DNA from 2 places in the Staphylococcus nepalensis genome. Region 1 is predicted to be linked to the other one. Evidence: predicted binding sites of a transcription regulator. Region 1 holds the regulator's gene; the other holds the start of a gene.
The links. Region 1 encodes LexA, which represses DNA repair genes until DNA is damaged. Its sites were predicted from a motif close to CGAACATATGTTCG; they were not measured.
Positions count from the first base shown of each region.

Region 2: the regulator LexA is predicted to act here: its motif matches at 9,823-9,836, upstream of BJG89_RS05190 (YolD-like family protein).

Region 1 is NZ_CP017466.1:1,725,760-1,738,720, forward strand. It holds gene BJG89_RS08160 (YneF family protein) at 1-33, opposite strand, end outside; gene tkt (transketolase) at 248-2,236, opposite strand; gene BJG89_RS08170 (DUF896 domain-containing protein) at 2,313-2,561, opposite strand; gene sosA (DNA damage-induced cell division inhibitor SosA) at 2,688-2,921, opposite strand; gene lexA (transcriptional repressor LexA) at 3,064-3,687, shown strand; gene BJG89_RS08185 (CAP domain-containing protein) at 3,886-4,899, opposite strand; gene guaC (GMP reductase) at 4,920-5,897, opposite strand; gene rpsN (30S ribosomal protein S14) at 6,089-6,358, opposite strand; gene rpmG (50S ribosomal protein L33) at 6,589-6,738, shown strand; gene BJG89_RS08205 (hypothetical protein) at 7,251-7,499, shown strand; gene BJG89_RS08210 (catalase) at 7,840-9,327, opposite strand; gene BJG89_RS08215 (amino acid permease) at 9,551-10,996, shown strand; gene BJG89_RS08220 (hypothetical protein) at 11,227-11,541, shown strand; gene BJG89_RS08225 (Lrp/AsnC family transcriptional regulator) at 11,760-12,161, opposite strand; gene BJG89_RS08230 (MBL fold metallo-hydrolase) at 12,279-12,961, shown strand, end outside.
Region 2 is NZ_CP017466.1:1,124,991-1,137,951, reverse strand. It holds gene BJG89_RS05235 (nicotinate phosphoribosyltransferase) at 1-65, opposite strand, end outside; gene BJG89_RS05230 (nitric oxide synthase oxygenase) at 311-1,378, shown strand; gene BJG89_RS05225 (prephenate dehydratase) at 1,420-2,229, shown strand; gene BJG89_RS05220 (SLC13 family permease) at 2,436-3,995, opposite strand; gene BJG89_RS05215 (glycosyl hydrolase family 28-related protein) at 4,126-5,214, opposite strand; gene BJG89_RS05210 (cysteine hydrolase family protein) at 5,353-5,904, shown strand; gene BJG89_RS05205 (manganese-dependent inorganic pyrophosphatase) at 5,959-6,885, shown strand; gene BJG89_RS05200 (aldehyde dehydrogenase) at 7,034-8,413, shown strand; gene pglS (6-phosphogluconolactonase) at 8,472-9,509, opposite strand; gene BJG89_RS05190 (YolD-like family protein) at 9,859-10,275, shown strand; gene BJG89_RS05185 (hypothetical protein) at 10,641-10,811, opposite strand; gene BJG89_RS05180 (C45 family autoproteolytic acyltransferase/hydrolase) at 11,251-12,291, shown strand; gene BJG89_RS05175 (DUF4097 family beta strand repeat-containing protein) at 12,385-12,961, opposite strand, start outside.

The DNA.
Region 1 (12,961 bases):
CACGATTAATAAAATCGCTAACCAAGTTGCCATTGTTTCACCCACTTTCCTATCCTAATGAATTTTACTAAAATAAGTGCTCCTTTTCAAGAGCTACTCAATTAAGTTATACTTCCAACCTTATGTATTATATCAATTATAAATTCAGTTTGTAAATATAATCCAAATTTTATTTATAATAAAAAATTGGTATGAGAGCTATCGCTCTCATACCAAACTTTTTTATATTTGTTTAAGCTTTAACTACTTAAAATGTTTGAATTTGGTTTAATACATTTTCTTTAGTGAAACCATATTTTTCGACTACTAAATCACCAGGAGCGCTTGCGCCAAATCCGTCGATACCGATTACTTTACCTTCAGTACCAACATATTTATGCCAACCAAGTGGCGAAGCCATTTCAATAGCAACACGTTTAGTAATAGATGGCGGTAAAACAGATGCTTTATATTCATCTGTTTGTTGATCAAATGCGTTCCAGTTTGGCATAGAAACAACACGTACACCCTTACCTTGTGCTTCTAAGTCTTTAGCAGCTTCAATAGCTAAATTAACTTCTGAACCTGTTGCTAATAACAAGAATTCTGGCGCTTTATCTGATTCAAACACTACATAAGCACCTTTACGTACACCTTCTTCTACAGTTTCTTTAGGCAAGTCCATTGTAGTTAAGTTTTGGCGTGTAAGTACTAATGATGTCGGTGTTGATCCTGCTTCTAGTGCTATTTCCCAAGCTACACGAGTTTCGTTACCATCTGCTGGACGGATAACATTCATATTAGGGATGGCACGTAAACCAGCTAATTGTTCAATTGGTTCATGTGTCGGTCCATCTTCACCCACTGCAATGGAATCATGCGTAAAAATAAATGTTGAATTTAAGCCCATGATTGCAGATAAACGAAGCGCTGGTTTTAAATAGTCACTGAATACGAAGAATGTTGCACCATATGGATGTAAACCACCGTGTGCAGCCATACCATTTACTGCGGCAGCCATAGCGAATTCACGAACACCAAACCAGATATTTTTACCTTCAGGTGTATCTTTATCAAAATCAACAGCATCTTTTACATTTGATTTGTTTGAGCCAGCTAAGTCAGCTGAACCACCAAAGAATGAAGGTACTGTTTTACTTAACGCTTGAATAACTTCTCCAGAATCTGCACGTGACGCACCACTGTGGCCAGCTTCAAATTCTGGTAATGCATCAGCGTAATTAGCTGGTAATTTACCACTGATTGCCAATTTGAATTCTTCTGCTAATTCTGGATATTTTTCACTGTATGTTTCAACAAGTTTGTTCCAGCTTTCTTCTTTTTCGTTTGCACGTTTTAGCATTGATTGTTGAAAGATTTCATAAACTTCATCTGGAACGTTGAATCGTTTTTCAGGATCTAAACCATAATTTTCTAAAGCTAATTTTCTTTCATCTTCACCTAATGGCGCACCGTGCACACCATGAGAATCTTGTTTGTTTGGTGCACCGTAACCAATAATTGTTTTAACTTCAATCATTGTTGGTACATCCGAAGCTTTTGCTTCTTCAATTGCTTTATCAATTGCTTCGATATCGTTACCATCTTCAATTAAAATGTGTTTCCAACCATATGATTCAAAGCGAGTCTTAACATCTTCAGAAAAAGCTTTGTTTAAATCTCCATCTAAAGAAATATCATTTGAATCATATAATACAATAAGTTTATCTAATTTCGTATGACCAGCTAATGAAGCCGCCTCATGTGAAATACCTTCCATTAAATCTCCATCAGAAGCTAGTACATAAGTGTAATGGTCTACTACATTAGCATCTTCTTTGTTAAACTTACCAGCAAGATGTTTTTCAGCCATAGCCATACCTACAGACATAGCAAAACCTTGACCTAATGGACCTGTAGTTACTTCCACACCATCAGTATGTCTGAATTCAGGATGTCCTGGTGTTTTTGAGCCCCATTGTCTAAATTGTTTTAATTCATCTAATTCTAAACTACCTGAAACATGTAATAAACTATAAAGTAATGCAGAACCATGACCAGCAGACAATACAAAACGATCTCTATCGAAGAAATCTTTTGATTGGGGGTTGAAATTTAAATGGCGTGTCCATAAAGTATATGCCATTGGAGCAGCACCCATTGGTAATCCAGGGTGTCCTGAGTTTGCTTGCTCAACAGCATCGATACTTAAAGCTCTAATCGTATCTATTGCTAATTGATCTTTTTCTTTATTCATCTAAATGACTTCCTTTCTTATAGCAAGATTCATTACCATTATACATTATTTGACGTTTGTTTAACAAAAAATTGATTTAGTTGTTATCTTTTTTGTCTTTTGAATCTAATATTTTTTTAACTTTTTCAGGTGTTACATCGTTACCTTCAGGATCAATTACTCTAGTATTTTCAATTTGTTTTTTAAAATTATCTCTGAAAGAGTCTAAATACGCTTTTCTTAATTTAGATCGTTCTTTAGCCTCAGATTCAGTTAATCCTTCTTCTTTTTTCTTTTTTGCTAATTCATTTATACGCTTGATATCTACGGCATCGTTTTTAGCCATACTAAACCTCCGTAATTCATAATATAAAAAATATAACAAAAAAGTGAACGAAACGAAATAGTTCCGCTCACTTTCATATGTACCAGACAATTAATTTACTCCCAAATAAATTAATGTTTGATATTTCTATTTTGCTCTTGCCAAAAATGGCTTATTGCTCTGTTCGCTTTTTTCCACTGAATCCATTTGATATTGTTCGTTTTGAATTGAGTTGTTTTGGATTTGATGATCTGTCATTTCGTACGTTTGTTCCGACTCAGCATTATTATGTGCACTTAAAATAAATATAGAACTTAAAATCATAGTAACTAATAGGACTACGAAGTAAGGCTTTATTTGATGTATATATAATTTGAACATTATAAGTCACTCCTAGAACGTTTGTTTGTGTCTAAACTCTAACAGAACATCTGTTCCTAGTCAACCTTGAAACGAACAAACGTTTGTAAAAAAGAATCATGCATGCTATAATAAAAACAAATTAACGTAGGGAGTGCCTATTATGAGAGAATTAACAAAACGACAAAATGAAATTTTTGAATATATCAAACAGACCGTTCATTCAAAAGGATATCCACCAAGTGTTCGAGAAATTGGTGAAGCTGTGGGTTTAGCTTCAAGCTCTACCGTACATGGACATTTATCAAGACTAGAAGAAAAAGGCTATATAAAAAGAGATCCAACCAAGCCCCGTGCAATAGAAATTGTAACTGAACAACTAGGCGAATCTGCAAATATGGAATCAACGATACATGTACCAGTAATTGGAAAAGTAACGGCAGGTATTCCTATTACTGCCGTCGAAAATGTTGAAGAATACTTTCCATTACCAGAACATTTTACTTCTACGCATAACAGTGACATTTTCATCTTAAATGTTGTTGGTGATAGTATGATCGAAGCTGGTATATTAGATGGAGATAAAGTTATAGTCAGAAGCCAAACAATTGCTGAAAACGGTGATATTATTGTTGCAATGACTGAAGAAAATGAAGCTACAGTCAAACGTTTTTATAAAGAAAAAACACGTTATCGTTTGCAACCGGAAAATAGTACAATGTCTCCTATTTATTTAGACCAAGTCACTGTTTTAGGCAAAGTCGTTGGGCTTTTCAGAGAAATTTAATTATTTTATTTGTAAATAAAGACACTCTCAACAAAAATAAGAGGTTGCGCGTTGAGCGCAACCTCTTATTTTTCGTCATTCTTTTCTAAAACGTCTTTAACTTTTTCTAGTATATCTTCTGTTTGATCTTTTTTATTTGTTGTCATAATATCTCATCCTCACAGGTTACAGATACCCTCATTCAACAAATCGTAAACACTATCCAGTGTAATTTTCAGTCCAATAAGGTTGTCTTTGTTCATTAAAATCAACGCCGACACCTAATGTTCGAAATTCTTTTTTAAGAATGTTCTTTCTATGTCCTAAAGAATTCATTAAACCTTGATGGGCATAAATACTACTTTGTTGACCATAAGCTAAGTTTTCTCCGGCTGCATTAAAATCGTGTCCATCACTTTCTAAACGATCAAACGGAGAATCTCCACTCAAATTATCATGATTAAAATAGTTATTTTCTGCCATATCAGTACTGTGCTTACGTGCTGTATCAGAAATAGTTGTTGAATAATCTAAAGTATTTAAACCATGTTGCACTCTTTCAGCGTTTACTAAGTCAAAATTTTGCAATTCAAAGCTCTTAGCTAAATTATCCGACGGCGCCCCATATTGTTGTTGAAGTCTATTTTCCATTTCTTCACTAATTAATAATAATGCTGTTAAGTGGTTTTGGTTATGTTTGTCATAAAATGCTGTAGTATAAATATTGTCTTTTTTAAAATTGTCAAATTCACTATCTTGCACGTCTATATTTATATGACCTTTTTGTTTTGTTGATATAGGGTCACCTAATCGATCTCTAACTGTATCTTTCGGAGAATTATATTTTATTTTAGATTTAGAAGAAATAACATTTTGATTACTATACAAACCATTTACTTTATCTTTAATATAACTCACCATAACAAAACTTCTGTAATCGTCAGAATAATACGTATGCCAATTCGTACCATATTCGTTTGAAGTAACACGCTTTGCTTTACCTAATTTTTCTTCTACTTCTTCCTTAGACATATTCATTTGAATATTATTCAAAGCAAAATCTTGTTCATCAGGTACTTTTAAGGTATTTTCAGTTAAAGGCTTATCAGATGACCAACTGTCTACTTTTGATTTAAATTGTTGCTGCAACGATTCTAGCGGTGCAAATTCTTTAATTGGAGTAATTAACACAATTAACAGAAGTACAATTACATATAATAAAAATCGTTTAATTTTTTACACCTACTATATTATTAGTCTCTATCTCCATTGAAAATAGAATTTCTAACTATGACATAATCCACTTTAGTTAATGAATTTAAATCGTTACCCCCTGCATATGAGATTGAACTCTGTAAATCTTGTTGCATTTCAACTAATGTATCCATTAATGAACCTTTATGTTCAACAAACATTTTTTTACCTTCAACGTTTTTATGTTCACCTTTTTGGAATTCAGATGCACTACCGAAATACTCTTTATATAATTTACCATCTAATTCAACCGTTTCGCCAGGAGATTCTTCATGAGCAGCAAATAATGAACCTATCATTACCATAGATGCACCAAATCGAATTGATTTAGCAATATCACCATGCGTTCTAATACCTCCATCAGCTATGATTGGTTTACGTGCTGCTTTACTACAATGATTTAAAGCAGCTAATTGCCAACCGCCTGTACCAAATCCTGTTTTGATTTTAGTAATACAAACACGGCCAGGCCCAATACCTACTTTCGTTGCATCTGCACCCGCATTTTCTAATTCTCGAACTCCTTCAGGCGTCCCAACATTACCTGCAATAACAAAGGAATCAGGAATATGTTTTTTAATATGTTGAATCATATGGATTACAGCATCTGAATGACCGTGTGCAATATCAATTGTAATATATTCAGGAATTACACCATCGTTTGCCATTTTTTCAACAAATTCAAATTCACGTGCTTTAATGCCAACTGAAATAGAAGCAAACAAGCCTTTGCTATGCATTTTTTTCACAAAAGGTATACGTGCTGCTTCGTCAAATCTATGCATAATATAGAAATATTCGTTTTCAGCAAACCATTCTGCCAAAGTTTCATTCATCACTGTTTGCATATTTGCAGGCACAACAGGTAATTTAAATTCTTTTGGTCCGAATTCCACTGCAGTATCACATTCTGAGCGACTATTCACAATACATTTATTTGGTATAAGCTGGATATCTTCATAATCAAATATTTTCATAATTATATAAACCCCTAATATTTAATAGTGAAACAGTATTTAAAGGTAAGATTTTTAAATGAATTCAACAATTATCTAAGGAAATAATCCTATATATTAGGATTATTTCCGAACAATAGCATTTTATTTATCTTTACCAATAGATAATATACATGGTTTCACTCTAAATGTAAATGAACTAAAGTCTGATTTTACCAACTTGATTTTTTAACACCAGGAATTTGGCCTTTATGTGCATAATCTCTAAATGCAATTCGTGACATTTCAAACTTTCTTAATACACCTCTTGGACGCCCACTCACCTTACATCTGCGTGTTAGTCTTGTAGGTGAAGCATCTCTAGGCAATTTTCTTAATGCTTCGTAATCGCCTTTTGCTTTTAACTCTTTTCTTAATTCATAATATTGAGCAACTAAGCGTTCTCTTTTTTCTTCTTTAGCAATTTTTGATTTTTTTGCCATATCTTTCTCTCCTTTAAATCGTAATCGTTACGTTTTAAATATTAACATATGCTTTTCATAAATCAAACTAAAACGATTTGGTCATTGAAAATTATTTTTTAAAAGGGGTATAATAGTTAGGTATATTAGGATATCTTCAAGTTAAGTAAAGCATTTTTCATTGAATATATTGATTAATTATGGTATCATTTTAAAACGTAATGATTCCTGTTAAGAAAGAGGTGTTAATTTTGCGCGTAAATATTACATTAGCTTGTACAGAATGTGGCGATCGTAACTACATCAGTACTAAAAACAAGCGTAACAATCCAGAACGTATTGAACTTAAAAAATTCTGCCCACGATTAAATAAATACACTTTACATCGTGAAACTAAATAATTCTGTGCTTTCATTATCTTTTTAATACGACACTTAAAAATAAGAGCTAATCCGTAATGGGTTAGCTCTTATTTTATTTAAAATCTTACAGTTTTGGTCGTGCATGCTTGCCTGAGGTATGAGGTATGGTTCAAGCCTATAGTCTCTCACTCATATACTTCCCTGGCGTCAACACGTTACAAAATCGTTATAAAATATGGAATTTAGTACAAAAAGGCTTTTTCGTATAATTTAATAAACACCGCTAAACTAAATTAACATGACAACTTATATGTATAAATTATGATAAGGGGCAACTTACACTACCGATGGGCACTTCAGTTTTAATTTCTATTAATGATACACCGCGCTATGTAACTGGGTTGAAACAATACATTAAATCACACAACAAAGCGTTAATTAACAATAATATACTTAAATATCACTATTAAATGCATTTAAGGTCTTCTAATAAATCATAACTACCCTTATAATGAAATAAGTATATAAAATATATTGGAGGGAATTTTTATATGGAAAATCGTCACATTACGGATGAACAAAAAAAACACATTATTGATTCAATAACTGAAAAAACAAAAGATAAAAGTGTGTGTAACTGCGAGCGTCCTGATATTGAAATTTTAGATGGTCATTATTTCCTACCATTGTTAACTGCTTCCTTAGGTAATGATCCAACGCCGTTAATAACATTATTATGTAACAATTGTGGAAAAATGCATTTCTATTCGCAAAATTTCTTAGGTATAAAGACAAGATAATTCAAATTAAAATAAATGACTTACACGCTTAAATCTAATGTGCCCTGTTCAGCATTACATTTAAGCAGTTACGATTAATTAAATGATGTTTACAGTTAAAGACAAACCAAATGACTTATGACATTTGGTTTGTCTTTTTATATTTATTAACCTATCTAATAACGTAAATTAAACATGCCCTTAGATAAACATATGCATTGAATATCCCAAAAATTCAAACATAAAATGCACCTTCCATTTTGAAATGAAGGTGCATCTTTATTTTAAATAGGCATGTTTATATCTTAAACGCGCATTTTAAAACTTTTATTGTAAATTGTTAATCATAAGCGTGCAATGATTAATCTGCAATTTCTAAATCTACATCATTTATGTCGATACCTAATGCTTTCGCCACACCTTTACCATATTCACTATCCGCTTTATAACAATGGCGAATATGACGATGTTGAACTTCTAATGTAGTACCTTGCATTTCATTAGCTGTATTTTCAAAAATTCGCGCTTGCTGTTCTTTAGATTGTATTCTGAACAAACGTCCTGGCTGTTCGAAGTAATTATCGTCATCTTCTCTGAAGTCATATTCATATGCTTCACCTTCAATTTTTAGTCCAGGTTTTTTAAATTCAGGTTGATCTTCGAATGAACCATCACTGTTTGGATAATAATGTGTGCCGCCGCCTTGATTATTATCTATAATTCTCATTTGACCGTCACGGCTAAATGGACAAATATTTTCAATGCCAACACCCTTAGGTTGGTTAACTGGTATTTGCCAATGATTGACGCCTAATCTGTAGCGTTGTGCATCGCCATATGAGAATAATCTACCTTGTAACATTCTGTCTGGAGAGAAATCAATCCCAGGTACAATATTAGTTGGGGCGAAAGCAGCCTGCTCAACATCTTGGAAATAGTTGTCTGGGTTGCGATTTAATTCAAATTCTCCAACTTCTATTAAAGGATAGTCTCCTTTATACCAAACTTTTGTTAAATCAAATGGATTATCTTTATGGTTGCGCGCTTGTTCTTCTGTCATGACTTGAATATACATTTTCCATTTTGGATAATCTTTGTTTTCAATTGCTTCGAATAAATCACGTTGTGATGATTCTCTGTCTTCCCCAACAATTTTTGCCGCTTCGTCAGGTTGTAAGTTTTCAATACCTTGTTGCGTTCTATGATGGAATTTCACCCAAACACGTTCACCTTTATCATTGTACATAGAATAAGTATGAGATCCAAAACCATGCATATTTCTAAAACCTTTAGGTATACCACGGTCTGACATTAAAATTGTTACTTGATGTAATGCTTCAGGTAAAGAAGTCCAGAAATCCCAATTGTTTTGTGCACTTCTCATATTTGTTCTTGGGTCACGTTTAACAGCGTGGTTTAAACTAGCAAATAGTTTCGGGTCTCTAAAGAAGAATACTGGTGTATTATTTCCTACTAAATCCCAATTACCTTCATCTGTATAGAACTTCAACGCGAACCCACGAATATCTCGTTCTGCATCAGCTGCGCCTCTTTCACCTGCTACAGTTGAAAAACGCGCAAACATTTCAGTTTGTTTGCCTACTTCAGAGAAAATGCTAGCTGAAGTATATTGTGTAATATCGTTTGTAACCGTAAAAGTACCAAAAGCACCTGACCCTTTTGCATGCATACGTCTTTCCGGTATAACTTCTCTATCAAAATGAGCCATTTGCTCTAAAAAGTACCAATCTTGCATTAATAATGGTCCTCTAGGGCCGGCTGTCATACTATTTTCTCTATCTGAGACTGGTGCGCCAAAGAGGCTCGTTAATTTTTTCCTGTTACTCATCAAAATTCCCCCGCCTTTACTAATCAATAATAATTATTACCTAGTACTTATTTTAATCTATAATTTTTCTAAAAGCAACTAACAATATACATATAAATACTAATTTTCAAAATATTTGAAAATTTATAGCAAGACAGTCATAAAAAGCATTGCTTGTACAGCTCAAAAGCATTAGAATGGATAATATATATTTAAAATTTAATAGAACATAGGAGACTGTATTATGGCACAAAACAATATGAACCGTGGTCTTAATTCTCGGCACATTTCAATGATTGCAATTGGTGGTGCAATTGGTACAGGCCTATTTGTTGCTACTGGTAGCGTGATTTCGCAAGCAGGACCTGGTGGCGCAATACTTGCCTATTTAATCATTGGTGTGATGTTATATTTCTTAATGGCTTCGATTGGTGAACTAGCTACATTTTATCCTGTTTCAGGTTCTTTCAGTTCCTATTCAACACGTTTTGTAGATAGCTCCCTCGGTTTCACTATGGGGTGGCTATATTGGGCAATTTGGCTGTTAGTTACAAGTGTCGATGTTATTATTTCTTCTAGTGTAATTTATTATTGGGATTTCTTCCAATTTTTTAGTCCTGTCACTTGGAGCATCATCTTCCTTGTCATTCTTTTCTTACTTAATATATTCTCAGTAAAGGCCTTTGGTGAAACAGAGTTTTGGTTATCACTCATTAAAGTTGCAACCATTATTATTTTCATCGTTATTGGCGTATTAACAATTATAGGCATTTTAGGCGGTCAGACATATGGCTTGAGTAATTATGTAACAGGAGAAGCACCTTTTGTTGGTGGCATCTCTGGTTTCTTAGGGGTTTTACTTGTAGCTGGATTCTCAGTTGGAGGCACAGAAGTCGTTGCTGTAACAGCTGGCGAATCTTCAAACCCAAGTCAGTCTATGCCCAAAGCAATTAGACAAGTCTTTTGGAGAATTTTATTATTCTATGTTTTATCAATTGCGGTCATTTCAGCGATAATTCCTTATACTGATCCATTATTATTGAATGAAAGTGAATCTGTATCACAAAGCCCATTTACAATAGTGTTTGATCGTGTAGGTATCGCATTTGCAGCATCAGTAATTAACGCAGTAATTTTAACTTCATTATTATCTGCTGCAAACTCTGGAATTTATACAACAAGTAGAATGTTATTCTCAATGGCAGAAGATAAACAAGCACCTAAATTTTTAAGTAAACTTAATAAGACTACAAAATTACCTATAGTATCAATATTTGTGACGTTTATCATTGTCTTGTTTGTAATTATCTTAGCTCAATTTAAATCAGACATTGTATTTTCATTGCTAAATATCATTGGGTCTTTAGTCATTGTTGTTTGGGCATCTAGTATAATAGCCCAAATCAGACTGCGTTCTGCAATTAAAAAACAAAATAAAAATCCTGATGATGTATTACCTTATAAGGCACCGTTCTATCCTTTCGGACCAATTATAGTAATCATTGCTTTGTTATTCCTATTTGTAGGAAATTCACTTGGTGCAATTTTGGCTGGTGATATCGGCGCGTTAATCCGAAACTTATTACCAATGGTTATATTAGCTTTAATTTACTTTATCCATAAGTACATTAGAAAAACTAAAATTGTTAAACTCGAAGAAATTGATTTAAAAAACCACGATTATAATTAGATACTTAACCACTAATACAAGTATCATACTATTCACCCCAAAAGTTAGACTAGAAATCTAATTTTTGGGGTGAATTTTTTGCTAATAACATAGTAATTGTATTCCCTACTTTTATATAAATTAACCTTGGTTACAAAAGAAATTGCTTTTTCAGAAGTTGGTGTTATTTTCAGTATATAGAAAGTATAGTATAATAAGATTAATAATTTAATTACTTAGAGGTGGAAATTATGATTGGACAAACAAATCTATTTGACGATATTTTAGAAACTGATGAGCGTTTTGTTATTGTTGTACAATCACTTGAAGAAAGACATGACCAACTAATCAAAAGAACATTACGAGAATACCCAAGTTTAGACCGCTCACAAATGGAAAGTCTTTTTAGCCATCTTAAAGAATTGTTTTCAGAAGAAGCATTTGAGGATAACCAATCTGCATTCTCGATTACGGTTTACACTAATTTAGACTACGCTGCAGACAATGTTTATGCACACGTAAAAAGACATCGCGGCAAAAATGAATGGACCCATACCGCTAAATAGTCAAATCATCGTATGTATGACATCAAAATATGCAAAAACACAAAAACGAGGTAACGGGATCACATTTTCTATGTAGATTTCGCTACCTCGTTTTTTATTACTAGCAAAGAAATGAATATAAATACTACCAAATTAATGATGTTTATTGCAATATAATTCAATATTAAATGGCAATCATGCCACTTTTAGTTCCCCGTTTAATTAATGAGATTGGCCTTTTATATTGCCATTAAAACATTATAGTTTGCGTGCTTATTTAATCGCGCAAGAAATGCATTTAAATAATCATTATTTGGGAAACGGCACTCTAAAAGATAACATGGGTCGCCTATTACTTTATAGTTATTCATAACAAAAATGCTCTCTTCCTGAATAAAATCAAGATATGAATTATGAGAAATTTTATGAGTATAAATATTAATAAATACATGGACTTTACAGTCTAATGCTTCTTGGTTTAAAGCAATCGTGTATCCAGTAATAACGTTGTCATCCTCTAATTTTTTCACTCTATTTGTTGCTGCTTGACCAGTTAGATTTACTTTTGCTCCTAAATGCTTCATTGAAATTTTACTGTTATTTTTTAATTCGCTAATTATTTTTTTGTCTAATTCGTCCATTTTTATCACTCACTTTCAATTTTCAAGTATTTAGTTAAAAACTCTTTGAAATTTATATTTAAACACATAGACCATCCAATTAAGATAAATATATACAAAAATTTGGAGGAATTATTTATGAACATAACACATATAAGAAATGCTACAAGCATCATTGAGTATGCAGATAAAAAGTTTTTAGTTGACCCGATGTTAGGCGAAAAAGGGGCTTTTGCAAGTTTTCCTGATGCTCCTGGAGAAGAGTTAGAGAATCCACTTGTCGACTTACCTATATCTCTAGAAGACATCATTAAAGATATTGACGCGATTATTTTAACACATTTGCATATTGACCATTTTGATGAAACGGCACAAAAACATTTACCAAAAGATATCAAGGTATTTGTACAAGACGAAAACGACGCAGAAGAAATTAAAGGTGTTGGCTTTAAAGATGTAGAAATATTAACCGAGTATACAACGTTTGAGGGTGTTAAACTAATAAAAACGCCTGGTGAGCATGGTAGAGGTGAAATTTTAGAAATCATTGGTTCTGTTTGTGGCGTTATTTTTGATCATCCTACAGAACAAAGATTATATATAGCAGGAGATACCGTATGGTATAGCAAGATTAAAAACGTAATAAAACACTATGAGCCTGAAGTTATCATTGTAAATGGTGGCGACAACCAATTTTATGAAGGCAGCTCATTAATTATGAACGAATATGATGTATATAAAGTAGCAAAAGAAGCACCTAATTCAAAAATTATTGTAGTGCATATGGAAGCAGTAACTCATTGGAATTTATCTAGAAACAG
Region 2 (12,961 bases), 600 kb from region 1:
TCTGCCATATTTATTTGATATAAATCATTGTGTAATACAAATGTATCATCTTCAAATTGGTACACCGCTATCTCTCCAATCGGCTTTTTCATTAGTTTAACACAAAATAATAATCGTTTATATCTGAAACAAATATATATGTGTATATAAATACAACGTTTTTGTAGGGGTATTTACATTTATAAATCATTAGTTATTCATAATGATAGTTTTTACATTTTTTCAAATAGTAGCGACAAAATAGTGACAATTATTTTAGTAAGGATTAAAAATATACAAAATACCGTATAATATGTTATGAGGTGTTTATATGTTAAACGAAGCTAAATCTTTTGTTAAAACGATGTATAGAGAACTAAATTATAATGAAGATAGTATATCAAAACGCATTTATCAAATTGAGAAACAAATTAATGCCACAGGCACGTATGAACATACAAATGAAGAACTTATTTATGGTGCTAAAATAGCTTGGAGAAATTCCAATCGTTGTATTGGCCGTGCTTTTTGGGACGCTTTAACAGTAAATGATGCAAGGCACATCCAAACTGAAAATGAATTTATTGACACAATTGAAAGCCATATTCAAATTGCTACAAATAAAGGTAAAATAAAGCCATATATTACAATTTTTTCATCTCATCATCCACCCCAAATTTTTAATAATCAACTTATAAGATATGCTGGGTATGAAGATGTTGGCGATCCAGCTGAAAGGAAAGTTACACAATTAGCGGAATATCTAGGATGGGAGAGCAAACATACTCATTTTGATATTTTACCATTAATTTATCAAATGCCTGGAGACAAATTAAAGTTTCATAATTATAATCCTGAGTTAATTAAAGAAGTACCTATCACTCATGAGCAGTTTCCAAAATTAAAAGAACTTGGTTTAAAATGGTATGCAGTCCCTATCATATCTAGTATGGACTTGAAAATTGGGGGTGTGACATATCCGACTGCCCCATTTAATGGTTGGTATATGGTAAATGAAATTGCCGTGCGTAACTTTACGGATTCATATCGATATAATTTATTAGAAACTATTGCAGAAGCATTTGAATTTGATACACTAAAGAATAATTCTTTCAATAAAGACAGAACATTAGTCGAATTGAATTATGCAGTATATCATTCATTTAAAAACGAAGGTATTTCAATGGTTGATCATTTAACTGCGTCAAAACAATTTGAAAGATTTGAAAAAAATGAACAAAAACATGGAAGAATAGTTACTGGTAAATGGTCTTGGTTGGCGCCCCCATTATCTCCTACACTTGTATCTAATTATCATCATGGATATAAAAATGAGATAAGAGATCCTAACTTCTTTTACAAAAAACAATCATCTACTACAGGCTGTCCCTTCCATTAACACTTTAAAATTACACATATCTTAATAAGGGGTAACGTCAAATGAAATTATATTATTTAGGACCAAAAGGTACTTTTTCATATTTAGCTGCACAAAAATATAAATCTGATTCAGAAATTGAATATGTTTCAAAATCAAATTTATATGAAGTGGTTGCTTCTGTATCAGAAGATGATAATAGTATCGCTGTAGTACCAATAGAAAACTCAATTGAAGGCACTATAAACATTGTTGCTGACGCCTTAACACAACAAAATATTTATGCTCAAGGAGAAATTCATCTAGATATTCAATTTGCTTTATATGGATTAGAAAATGCTACAGTAAACGATATTTCTAAAGTGTATTCCATAGGACCTGCAATTAGTCAAACTAGCAAATATATTCAACAACACGATTTCACATATGATTATGTAGATAGCACAATACAGAGTTTAGAAAAAATCACTAATCATGTTGGCGCTATAGCGCCTTTAGGTAGCGGAGAGGCTTACGGTTTTCAACCTATTGAACAAAATATTCAAGATTTTCCTCATAATGTCACGCGTTTCTTAGTAGTTAGCAATCAACCACAACATTTAGATAACGCCAGTGATACCATGCTATTAATTACACCACAATATGATAAACCAGGTTTGTTGGCGAGTATTTTAAACACGTTTGTCCTTTTCAATATCAACTTATCTTGGATTGAATCCAGACCTTTAAAAACACAATTAGGTATGTACCACTTTTTTGTACAAGCAGATACTGGATTAACTGAAGATTTATCAAAAGTAATCAAAATCTTAAATACATTAGACTTTCAAGTCACTGTGATTGGATCATTTAATAAATTAGGACACGCTTAATACAAAATAGCTCCTATAAAGGAAGACCGAGACACAAAAACGGTGCCTTAGGCATGTATACTTACTTTTTAAATTAGTAGCACTTATACACCATTTTTAGCTTATGTAATTCTCTTAAACTAAAATACTTTTGCATAAAAAAAGAGACCCCACTGGGTCTCTTTTTGTTAGGTTGGCGTAACACCGTTATTTTATAAAAATGCGATTTATTTTAATGGTAATGGTTTGGTTACATCTATACCTAATACTGGAGGCACTAAGAAATAAACAACTAACACGATAATAACAATACTTAATATGTTGACCCAAAAACCAACTGATGCCATTTTTTTAATACTGATTTTTCCAGTACCGAAGACAATTGCGTTTGGCGGTGTTCCAACTGGCAGCATGTACGCACAGTTAGCTGCCATCGCTGCTGGGACCATCAGTAATAGTGGATGCACATTTACAGCGACAGACAATGTAGCAAGTATTGGTAAAATCATAGTTGCAGTCGCAGTATTGGAAGTAATTTCTGTTAAAAACAGCACAAATATTGTAATTACAAGCACTATAATTAACGGGCTCACACCTTCGATTAGCTTTAATTGCTCGCCTAACCATTTCGCTAAACCACTTTCAGAAATACCTTTAGCAAGTGCTAAACCACCACCAAAGAGAATTAACACGCCCCACGGTAAATCCTTAGCAACATTCCAATCAATAATTCGGGTATGTTGTTCTTTATTTTTAGCAGGTATCAAAAATAACAAAACAGCAATAAACATTGCAATCGTACCGTCCGCTACTTCTGAAGTAAGCGACCAATTTTTCAATAAAAACTCTCTGCTGATCCATAATAAGCTGGCTAAAATAAAAACAGCTTGAACTACTTTTTCTTCATATTTCATTTTACCTAATTCATCTAGTTTTTTTCTAATTAAATTTTGACCGCCTGGTAATTCTTTCATATCATGTTTGAAAGCGACATAGCGCAAATATAGCCACACTAAAACAAGTAATATAATAACGGTTGGCACACCAATTATCATCCATTTAGCAAAACTGATTTCTTCACCAAAAGCTGATTGATATTGCCCTTTTAAAATAATGAGTGGCGGTGTCCCAATAAGTGTACCTAAACCACCTATCGTACCCGCATAACCAATAGCTAACACCATAGATTGTTCGAATTTACTAATGCTCGTAGCATTCATTTGTTCACCTTTTAACTCATTAGCCTCTTTAATAATTGCCAAGCCAATTGGAATCATAATCATAACCGCTGCTGTATTTGAAACAAACATAGATAAAAAGCCCGTTGCAATCATAAATCCTAACAATATTTTCCCTGTGCTTGTGCCTAAAATACTAATAATTGTTAAAGCTACACGTGTATGTAAATTCCATCTTTCCATAGCGATCGCTAAAATAAACCCACCTAAGAATAAGAATATAATATCGTTGCCATATTGAGCAGATACTTCTTCTGGACTGAGCACATGACCAACAGGTAATAAAACGAGTGGCAATAAACTAGTTGCTGCAATCGGAATCGCTTCAGTAATCCACCAAATAGCAATCCAAATTGTAATAGCAAGCACGAAAACACCTTTATTTGATAAATTTTCAGGCTGAAAAATCAATAATGTTAAAATAAATAGTAGCGGTCCTAAAATTAAACCTACAAATTGCCCTGCATTATACGGTTTCTTTTCTTTGTCTTTAGAAAAGAAAGTTAAATACTGAGAACGTCTCATTTCCCCTTTGCTTTTATCACTCATAATGTTCCCCCTTATTTCAGATGTTTTCTGAATTTTCTTAAATTATCACTCTATAACATAATATAATTCTAATTAGATTTCAATATTATATATTAATGTTTTAACTCAGAAATGTGAAACTAAGCGACGTTTAAATTGATTTCACATTCACTTTTTTAATTTTTATATTTCCTTGACTTAAAAGATGCAAGTTCTGTATATCTTTCAAATATAAGGTTTGAGAGCTATAACCAAAATCATTTTGAGCGATTAAAACACGATTGTGCTTTATATTATTGTAACTTTGGATACGAATTGCATCTTTAGCCATATAACCCAAAAATTGGTTACGATAAATATATAAATTCTTTCCTGCTTGCGTCGGCCTTACATTCCCTTTGAGATCTTGTGCATTTTTGCCATCTTTGACTGCTAAAAAACGTAAACCGCCCACGCAATTTTTAAATACATTATGATGCACAAATATATCTTTAGATTTTAAAGGTGTGAGCGCGTATTGGTTCATGCCTTCAAACGTATTAAATCGAATATGAATATTTTCGTAAAATTGATTATACCTGCTTGCATGAGAGCCAATCGCCCTGTTCCATGCATCCATATGAGGCGTTTTAGAACCTCCAAAATAGCAATTTTCAATCACTACATTTTTAGTTATTGTCCCATCAGTAGCGCCAAACTTAGGAAAAGCGCCTTTTACTTGGATATCTAGTTGTACCGCTTCAGAAAATGGGCGTGTACCATTATTATCATTAAATCCTAGGAATTGACATCTATTGATATATAAACCGTTGATTCCACATGCATCAAGTGCGTGACCCCCAACCACATCTTTAAATGTGACGTTTATGATTTGAATATCTTCTGCGTGCCCCATACACATTGCAGTATTGTTATACGGATATTGATACCCATTCATATCAAATGTACCTCCAGCAATATGTATATGCCCATTACCATCATATCCATAATAAGATTTTAACCAGTTTCCATTTTTCAATAATGTATCTTTACCTACTCTTTTTAATACCGCTTCATCATCCAGTATTAAGGTCGTGGAATCATATATTACCAGTGGTCTATGTATATGATACTCCCCTTTAGGGACATAGATTGTAGTATGTTTGTGTTTTTTAGCATATTTTAATGCTTTTTGCATTGCACGTGTATCTGCTCGTTTGTCCTTTCCTTTCAAACCAAATTGTTTAGCATTAATCCGCATTAATCCACCTTCCTTCTCAATTTCATACTCTATAATAAACTAATACAAAGTTTCTTAAACGCTTTATTTGCATCTTTATTGATTTACCTACTTAAGATATAATGGCTGTAATCTAAAATTTTGGGAGTGTTACATAATATGAAAAATAGCGCACTTATCATTGTCGACTATTCAAATGATTTTGTGGCTGATAATGGTAAATTAACTTGTGGCCTTCCTGGTCAACAAATTGAAAATTATATTATCGAAAGAATTGAAGCTTATAACAATAAACAAGCTAATATTTTTTTCCTTATGGATTTACATTATGAAGAAAATACGTATCATCCAGAAAACAAACTTTTCCCTCCTCATAATATAATAGATACTACAGGAAGAGAACTTTATGGCAAAGTAAATGATATTTATCAAAATATCCTGTTTAACGATCATGTACATTATTTAGATAAAACACGTTATGATTCTTTTTGTGGTACGCCATTAGATATTATGTTACGCGAAAGAAACATTACACATTTAGAAATTGTCGGTGTGTGTACCGACATTTGCGTACTCCATACTGCTATTACTGCATATAATTTAGGATATTCTATTTCAATCTCTCATAAAGGCGTGGCGTCGTTTAATCCAACGGGCCATCAATGGGCTTTAGACCACTTTAAAAATTCTCTAGGTGCTGAAGTAGAATAACAATACAAAATCATGATAAAATATAACTAAATATAAAATAAGGAGAATTTAAACATGGCAAAAACTTATATTTTCGGGCATAAAAATCCAGATACAGATGCAATTTCATCAGCGATTATTATGGCAGACTTTGAACAACAAACAGGAAACGCAGAGGCAACACCTTTTCGATTAGGTGAAATAGGTCCTGAAACACAATACGCATTAGATCAGTTTAAAGTTTCAACGCCAGCATTATTAAGCGATGACTTAAATGATCAAAACGTCATTTTAGTGGACCATAATGAATTCCAACAAAGTGCTGATACAATCGATAAAGCATCAATCAAACATGTAGTCGACCACCACAGAATTTCTAACTTTGAAACTGCAGCACCTTTATACTACCGTGCTGAGCCAGTAGGTTGTACTGCAACAATTTTATACAAAATGTATAAAGAACGTGGATTTGAAATCAAACCAGAAATCGCTGGTTTAATGATTTCTGCTATTATTTCAGACAGCTTATTATTTAAGTCTCCTACTTGCACACAAGAAGATATTGAAGCTGCGGAAGCATTAAAATCAATTGCTAATGTTGATTTAGAAGCGTATGGTTTAGAGATGTTAAAAGCTGGAGCCTCTACAACTGATAAAACTGCAACTGAACTATTAAATATGGACGCAAAATCATTTAACATGGGTGACTATATTACACGTATTGGACAAGTTAACACTGTAGACATTAACGAAGTATTTGAACGCCAAGAAGAATTAGAAAAAGAAATGTTAGAAGTTAGTACAAATGAAAAGTATGATCTTTTTGTATTACTTGTAACTGATATAATCAATAGTGACTCTAAAATTCTAGTTGTTGGTGCAGAGAAAGATAAAGTAGGTTCTGCGTTTAATGTTCAACTTGAAAACAATACCGCTTTCCTTCCAGGTGTTGTATCACGTAAAAAACAAGTTGTACCACAAATCACGGAAGCTTTGAGTTAGTTCAACACAATAATTTTAAATAACTATGTTAAATTGAAAACTTAAATATTTTACTAAACAGCAAAACTGGGACATAATTGTTATGTTCCAGTTTTTTATCAACTATTTTGAGCTATCTAAATCGCCAATATACTAGGAGGAATAATATTTGAATTTAATAGAACAAACTTTCCACAATAGTAAACAATATTTTAATACTCATGAGACTAAATCTCTTAAATTTAGAAAAAAACAACTTAAACAGTTAAGCAAAAGTATTAAAAACTATGAAAATGAATTACTTGAAGCTTTTCAAAAAGATTTAGGTAAAAACAAAGTAGAAACATATGCAACAGAAATTGGTTATACATTAAAAAGTATTAAATTAGCTCGTAAAGAACTTAAAAATTGGTCAAAAACCAAACAAGTAAATACGCCATTATATATGTTTCCTACTAAAAGCTATATTATGAAGGAACCTTATGGCACAGTCTTAATTATCGGTCCTTTCAACTACCCTTTCCAATTGCTCATAGAACCATTAATTGGTGCTATTGCAGCTGGTAATACTGTTATACTCAAACCTTCTGAATACACACCAAACGTATCAGAAATAATAGAGAAAATAATTACAGATGCATTTGCCCCTGAGTATATTAGTATTATTCAGGGAAACGCTGAAACTACACAATCTTTACTTCAATTACCTTTTGACTATATTTTCTTTACTGGTAGTGAACAAGTTGGCCGCATTGTTTATAAGGCAGCAAGTGAACATTTAACACCTGTTACTTTAGAACTCGGCGGAAAATCCCCGGCCATCATTGACGAAAGTGCTAATATCAAAGTGGCAAGTGAACGTATTAGCTTTGGTAAATTTACGAATGCAGGCCAAACTTGTGTTGCACCGGATTACTTACTTGTAAATCGTAAGGTCAAAAATGAGCTCATTAGCGCGTTAACAAAAACAATCACTGAATTTTATGGAGAAAATATACAGGAAAGCCCAGATTATGGCCGTATTGTAAACGAGAAGCATTTTAACCGTTTAAGTGAATTGTTAAATATCCATAAACCTGAAATAAGTTTTGGCGGTCAAACAGATGCTGATGAAAATTATATTGCACCTACTATTTTAGACGGCATTACCATCAATTCAAAAATTATGGATGATGAAATTTTCGGTCCATTATTGCCAATTATAACTTATGACGATTTTAACGAAGCTATTGATTTAATACGCACTAAACCTAAACCGCTCAGTCTTTATTTATTTAGCGAAGATGAAAACAGTTCAGAACGTGTCTTAAACGAACTATCCTTTGGTGGAGGCGCAATAAACGATACTTTAATGCATTTAGCAAACCCAAACTTACCATTTGGTGGTGTTGGTGCTTCTGGTATAGGAAAATATCACGGTAAGTATACTTTCGATACATTTAGCCATGATAAATCATATATTTTTAAATCTACACGGCTTGAATCAAGCTTACTTTTCCCACCTTATAAAGGGAAATTCAAGTATATTAAAGCCTTTTTCAATAAATAATATTAAAATATAAAAGTCCGAAAACTAAAATTTAGCTTTCGGACTTTTATATTTTTTATTATTGTAAAAACTGAACACAAACACCTTCTGGTGCAGTGTATTGACCATCAGATTTTTCTAATTTTCCAGTCACTTTATCTCGTTTAAATACAGTTAGCTCATAACCATCTTCTTGGTGTGCACAAACTAAGAAATCATCTGTCTCAGTAATATTAAAATCGCGGGGAAATACTCCTCCACTAGCCACTATGTCTACTAAGGAAATTGTGGCTCCGTTATCTCCTATTTTAAAAATTGCGATACTGTCATGTCCTCTATTACTAATATATAGGAAGTTTTGATCATGAGATAATCTTACCGCAGCTAACTTTGTAGCACCTTCAAAATTTTCAGGAATCGTTGCATGGCGTTCAATTTCCGAAAATTCACCATTCTTGTACTGCATAACACTTACAACATTAGATAATTCATGAACTACATAAGCAATTTCACCATTTTCATGAAATGTAATATGTCTTGGCCCATCACCTGGTTCAAAGTCAAATACGGCATATTCGCTATAACCTTCTTCACCAAATTCATATGTTATAAGCTTATCAGTACCTAAATCCATTGCTACAACATACTGTTCATCTGGTGTGGTATCTAAATAATGAACATGAGGTTGCTCTTGTCTTTCTAGAGGACCTGTAGGATAATCATGTGCTAATTCTTGGATTAAACGAACCACTTCACCCGTAATTGGATTTGCTTCATAGATACGAGCAAGCCCTGCACCATAAACCGCTTCAAAAACATATTTACCATCTGGCGATACTGAAACATAACATCCGCTACCTTTTGTGGAAGCTAAACATTTATTGATAAGACTGAGTTTGCCATCTTCTCCTATTTTAAGACTTGCAATGCCACAATCTTCCCCTTCTCGTGTTACAGCATATAAAAAAGCGTCATGTTGATTTACATATGTCGACGCTTCTAATTCATAACCCGTTTCCACTTCAGTAATCGTCCCCGTTTGTTCATCTAATTCAAAGCGGTAGACGCCCTTACCTTCTTTTTTTGTATATGAACCAATATATCCTATTGTTGTCATGTAAACCCCTCCATATTATGATACTTTCATTTTAATAAATATTACGAATAAAAGACAATATAATGTTTTTTATTGATAAACATGCATATACATCGTTTAAATAATGTTTCTTCATAAAAACTCACCTTGCTTATTAAACCAAATGCTTATGTCATCCTATCATTTTCCATGATACATTTTAAACATTTCTTTAACCGTCTCCATTAGTTGAAAAACATTGTCATACTTATGATACCACTTTCAATGAAAATTTACCTATTACCTACTTTTGACAATAGATTTATAAATTTTTGAAGAATAACTTGCACAAACACGAACAAATGTTCTATTATGATATTGAGGTGATTTGATGCATTCAGATAAATACAATAATAAAGAAACAGATTACAGAAAAATTCCAAGAGAAAAACTAAACCCTAATATTCCACAAGGGCGTGGTATGGTTAAATGGGCCCCGTTCGCTACATTACCTGAGCAATTTGAAGCTATACAACAGCATATCGTAGATCAAAATAAAATTGACCGCCCTATTTTATCAGACGATCAATTAAATGAACTCAATAGTCAATTACACTATGCTTTACATAAAAATACACTTATCCACATAGAATATTACCAAGATGGTTGGTTAGAACATACCATCCTGAAAATTAAAAATATAGATATGGTTCATATGACGTTAAAAGGTCATGCATGTCATAATAACGAAATCGTTAAATTGTCTTTATTTGATATCATGCAAATCTCGCACGACACTAGGCATTAACCTTACTTCACATAGATTGAACCTATAAATTGCTTAATTCCTTCAATCAGATAAGCATTAACAACTTCGTTGAACGTTTTGAATATGTAGACATTCATACTGTATATGGAAGTCAGAAAGGAAACTATGTTGTCTTTTTAATTTTTTCTTCCTTAAGTAAAGAAGTTTAGGAAAAATCATACAAGAACTAGAGCGTTTGCATAATAACTGTCGGACTTCATAAGCAGTAACCTTTTAAAAGATTAAAAGATTTATGCAGTGACATTTAATACCAGTCATCTAACATTTGTATCATACATAGCCTTGATTGTTTATCAGTATTTCAGACAAAAAAATAGAACACTCTAGGGTGTTCTATTAGTAAATTAATTATTTGATTCAATATCTGAAACAATTTCTTTTGTTTTACTTTCGATATCTTCAAAATCTTTTTTGAAAATATAAGCAAATACTACAGCACCGATGCCTGCTGCTAATGATACAGTAAGGATTGTACCAAATACAAATTTAAATAAACCTTTAATAAAATTCCACATTCTGTTTCACCTCAATAATTTATTAACATGTCTAATATTTATGATAGCACATTTAACTACATCAATAAATATATACCCATTTCCAAATATATTATTCTAAATATTTTTAATGTAATATTCCATATTCAAGACATAAAATAAATTATTATTAAATCTAAATCTGTTAAAACAATCGACACGAATACACTCACTACTATTTGAAGTTGACATTATACTACTATAAAATAATTGTAGATGTTAATTACCCCACCAAGTTGATATAGCATCTCTTAATTTTCCATAATAATTTAACATACTCATCACCTCATTCAACTAACATACAAATTTAGTTTTAAAAGTTATCCTTATCATAACTGTCGAAGTAACATAATACAATTAACGTGAGATTACAATGAAGTGACATTTTTGTAAGATTACACTTTAATATAGGAGTTTAGAAATGCAAAATATACAATCAGATATTTTAACACATCGTGGGTCCCACTTTGATTTAGGCGTAAAAACCGCCGAATGGATGCAACAAACGCCCATGCTTAAAAATAGAGAAAGCGAATGGAAAAAACGTATGCCTCGTTTTGATATCCATATCAAAGAGACTTACGATGTTTTTCAAGCTTATGCACCTCAAATTTGGGAAGAGATAAAAGGGATGCAAGAAGTTTTAAATCTTCCTACTAACCAAATGATACTTAATTTTGGACATTATCGTTTTACCCCGTTAAAAAATAGCGGCTGTACTGTATTCTTAGGTGAAGATTATATGGTACGCAATTACGATTATCACCCTGCTACATATGACGGTCGTTATTTACTATTTCAACCAAATGATGGCGGGCTAGCGCAGATTGGCCCAACATCTCGTATAACTGGGAGAATGGATGGTATGAACGAGGCCGGTCTAGCTATGGGTTACAACTTTATGCATCGTAAACATCCTGGCGATGGCTTTGTTTGTTATATGATAGGCAGACTCATTTTACAGTATTGTAAAAATGTGTCAGAGGCAATTCAACTTTTAAAGGAAATACCGCATAGAAGTTCTTTTAGTTATATTGTCATGGATAAGCAACTCGCGTCTGCTATTGTAGAAGTTACACCGCGTTCAATTGATGTGCGCTATGATTCTACTTGCACGAACCATTTCAAACTTTTAACGCATGAAAATAGAAATTACACAAAAGAATCCGAAGAACGTTTAAAACGACTGATCAATCATAAACCAACAAACTTAAATAAAGCAGACGCTTTTCAACTATTTAATGATCCACAGTACCAAATATACAGTAAATTGTTCAGAAGCTGGTCTGGCACTATACATACAAGTATGTATGAACCACAATCTTTAACTGCACAGATTGGAATAGGTCAAAATAGCTTTCCTACGAAAATAGATTTTGCAAAATGGCTTAAAGGCGATACGTTGTCTACCTACACCATTGCAGGTCACCTAGACACCGATTTAACATTTGCAACTTACTAAGTATTCCATATAAAAATATCTCCCTCTAAAGTTTTCACTTTTTTAGTGTCTACTTTAGAGGGAGCATTTCAATCCCTAAGCCTCTTTAAATTATTAATCGATATTAATATCTCCGTCATTTGTATATAACTCTAGAATATTGTCTCCGTTTCCTACTCTATCGTTCACAAAACGACTATTATTGATATTTGTTGTACCATGAACAGGGTATAATTTTAATAATATATTATTAGGTGCTTGTTTATAACTAATATTAATATCACCCTTTTTCGTAGATGCTTTAAAATTTGAATTAACATCTATATCTGATAAATATATATTACTGTGATTGGCTAACAGTACAGATTTCTGAATTAACGAGTTTTCACTTAATATTCTTGCATTTTCAGTTTTAATATCAGCATTTATAACTTCACTGTCATCGAGCTTTATTTGTGAGTTTACACCTTTATATAATAATTTTTCAAATTTAGTTTTGTCTATATTTACTTTACCACCATTTTTATTATTTTTAGATATTTCAGCTGATTTTATATTTAAATTCTTAATGTTAATAGAATTATAACTACTTGACAACTTAAGTTTATTTAATTTTTCTTTAGGTAAGGTGATTATTAAATGATCGTCAAACTGTCTAAAGGGGTTGAAATTTAAACCGTAGTGGTTTTCT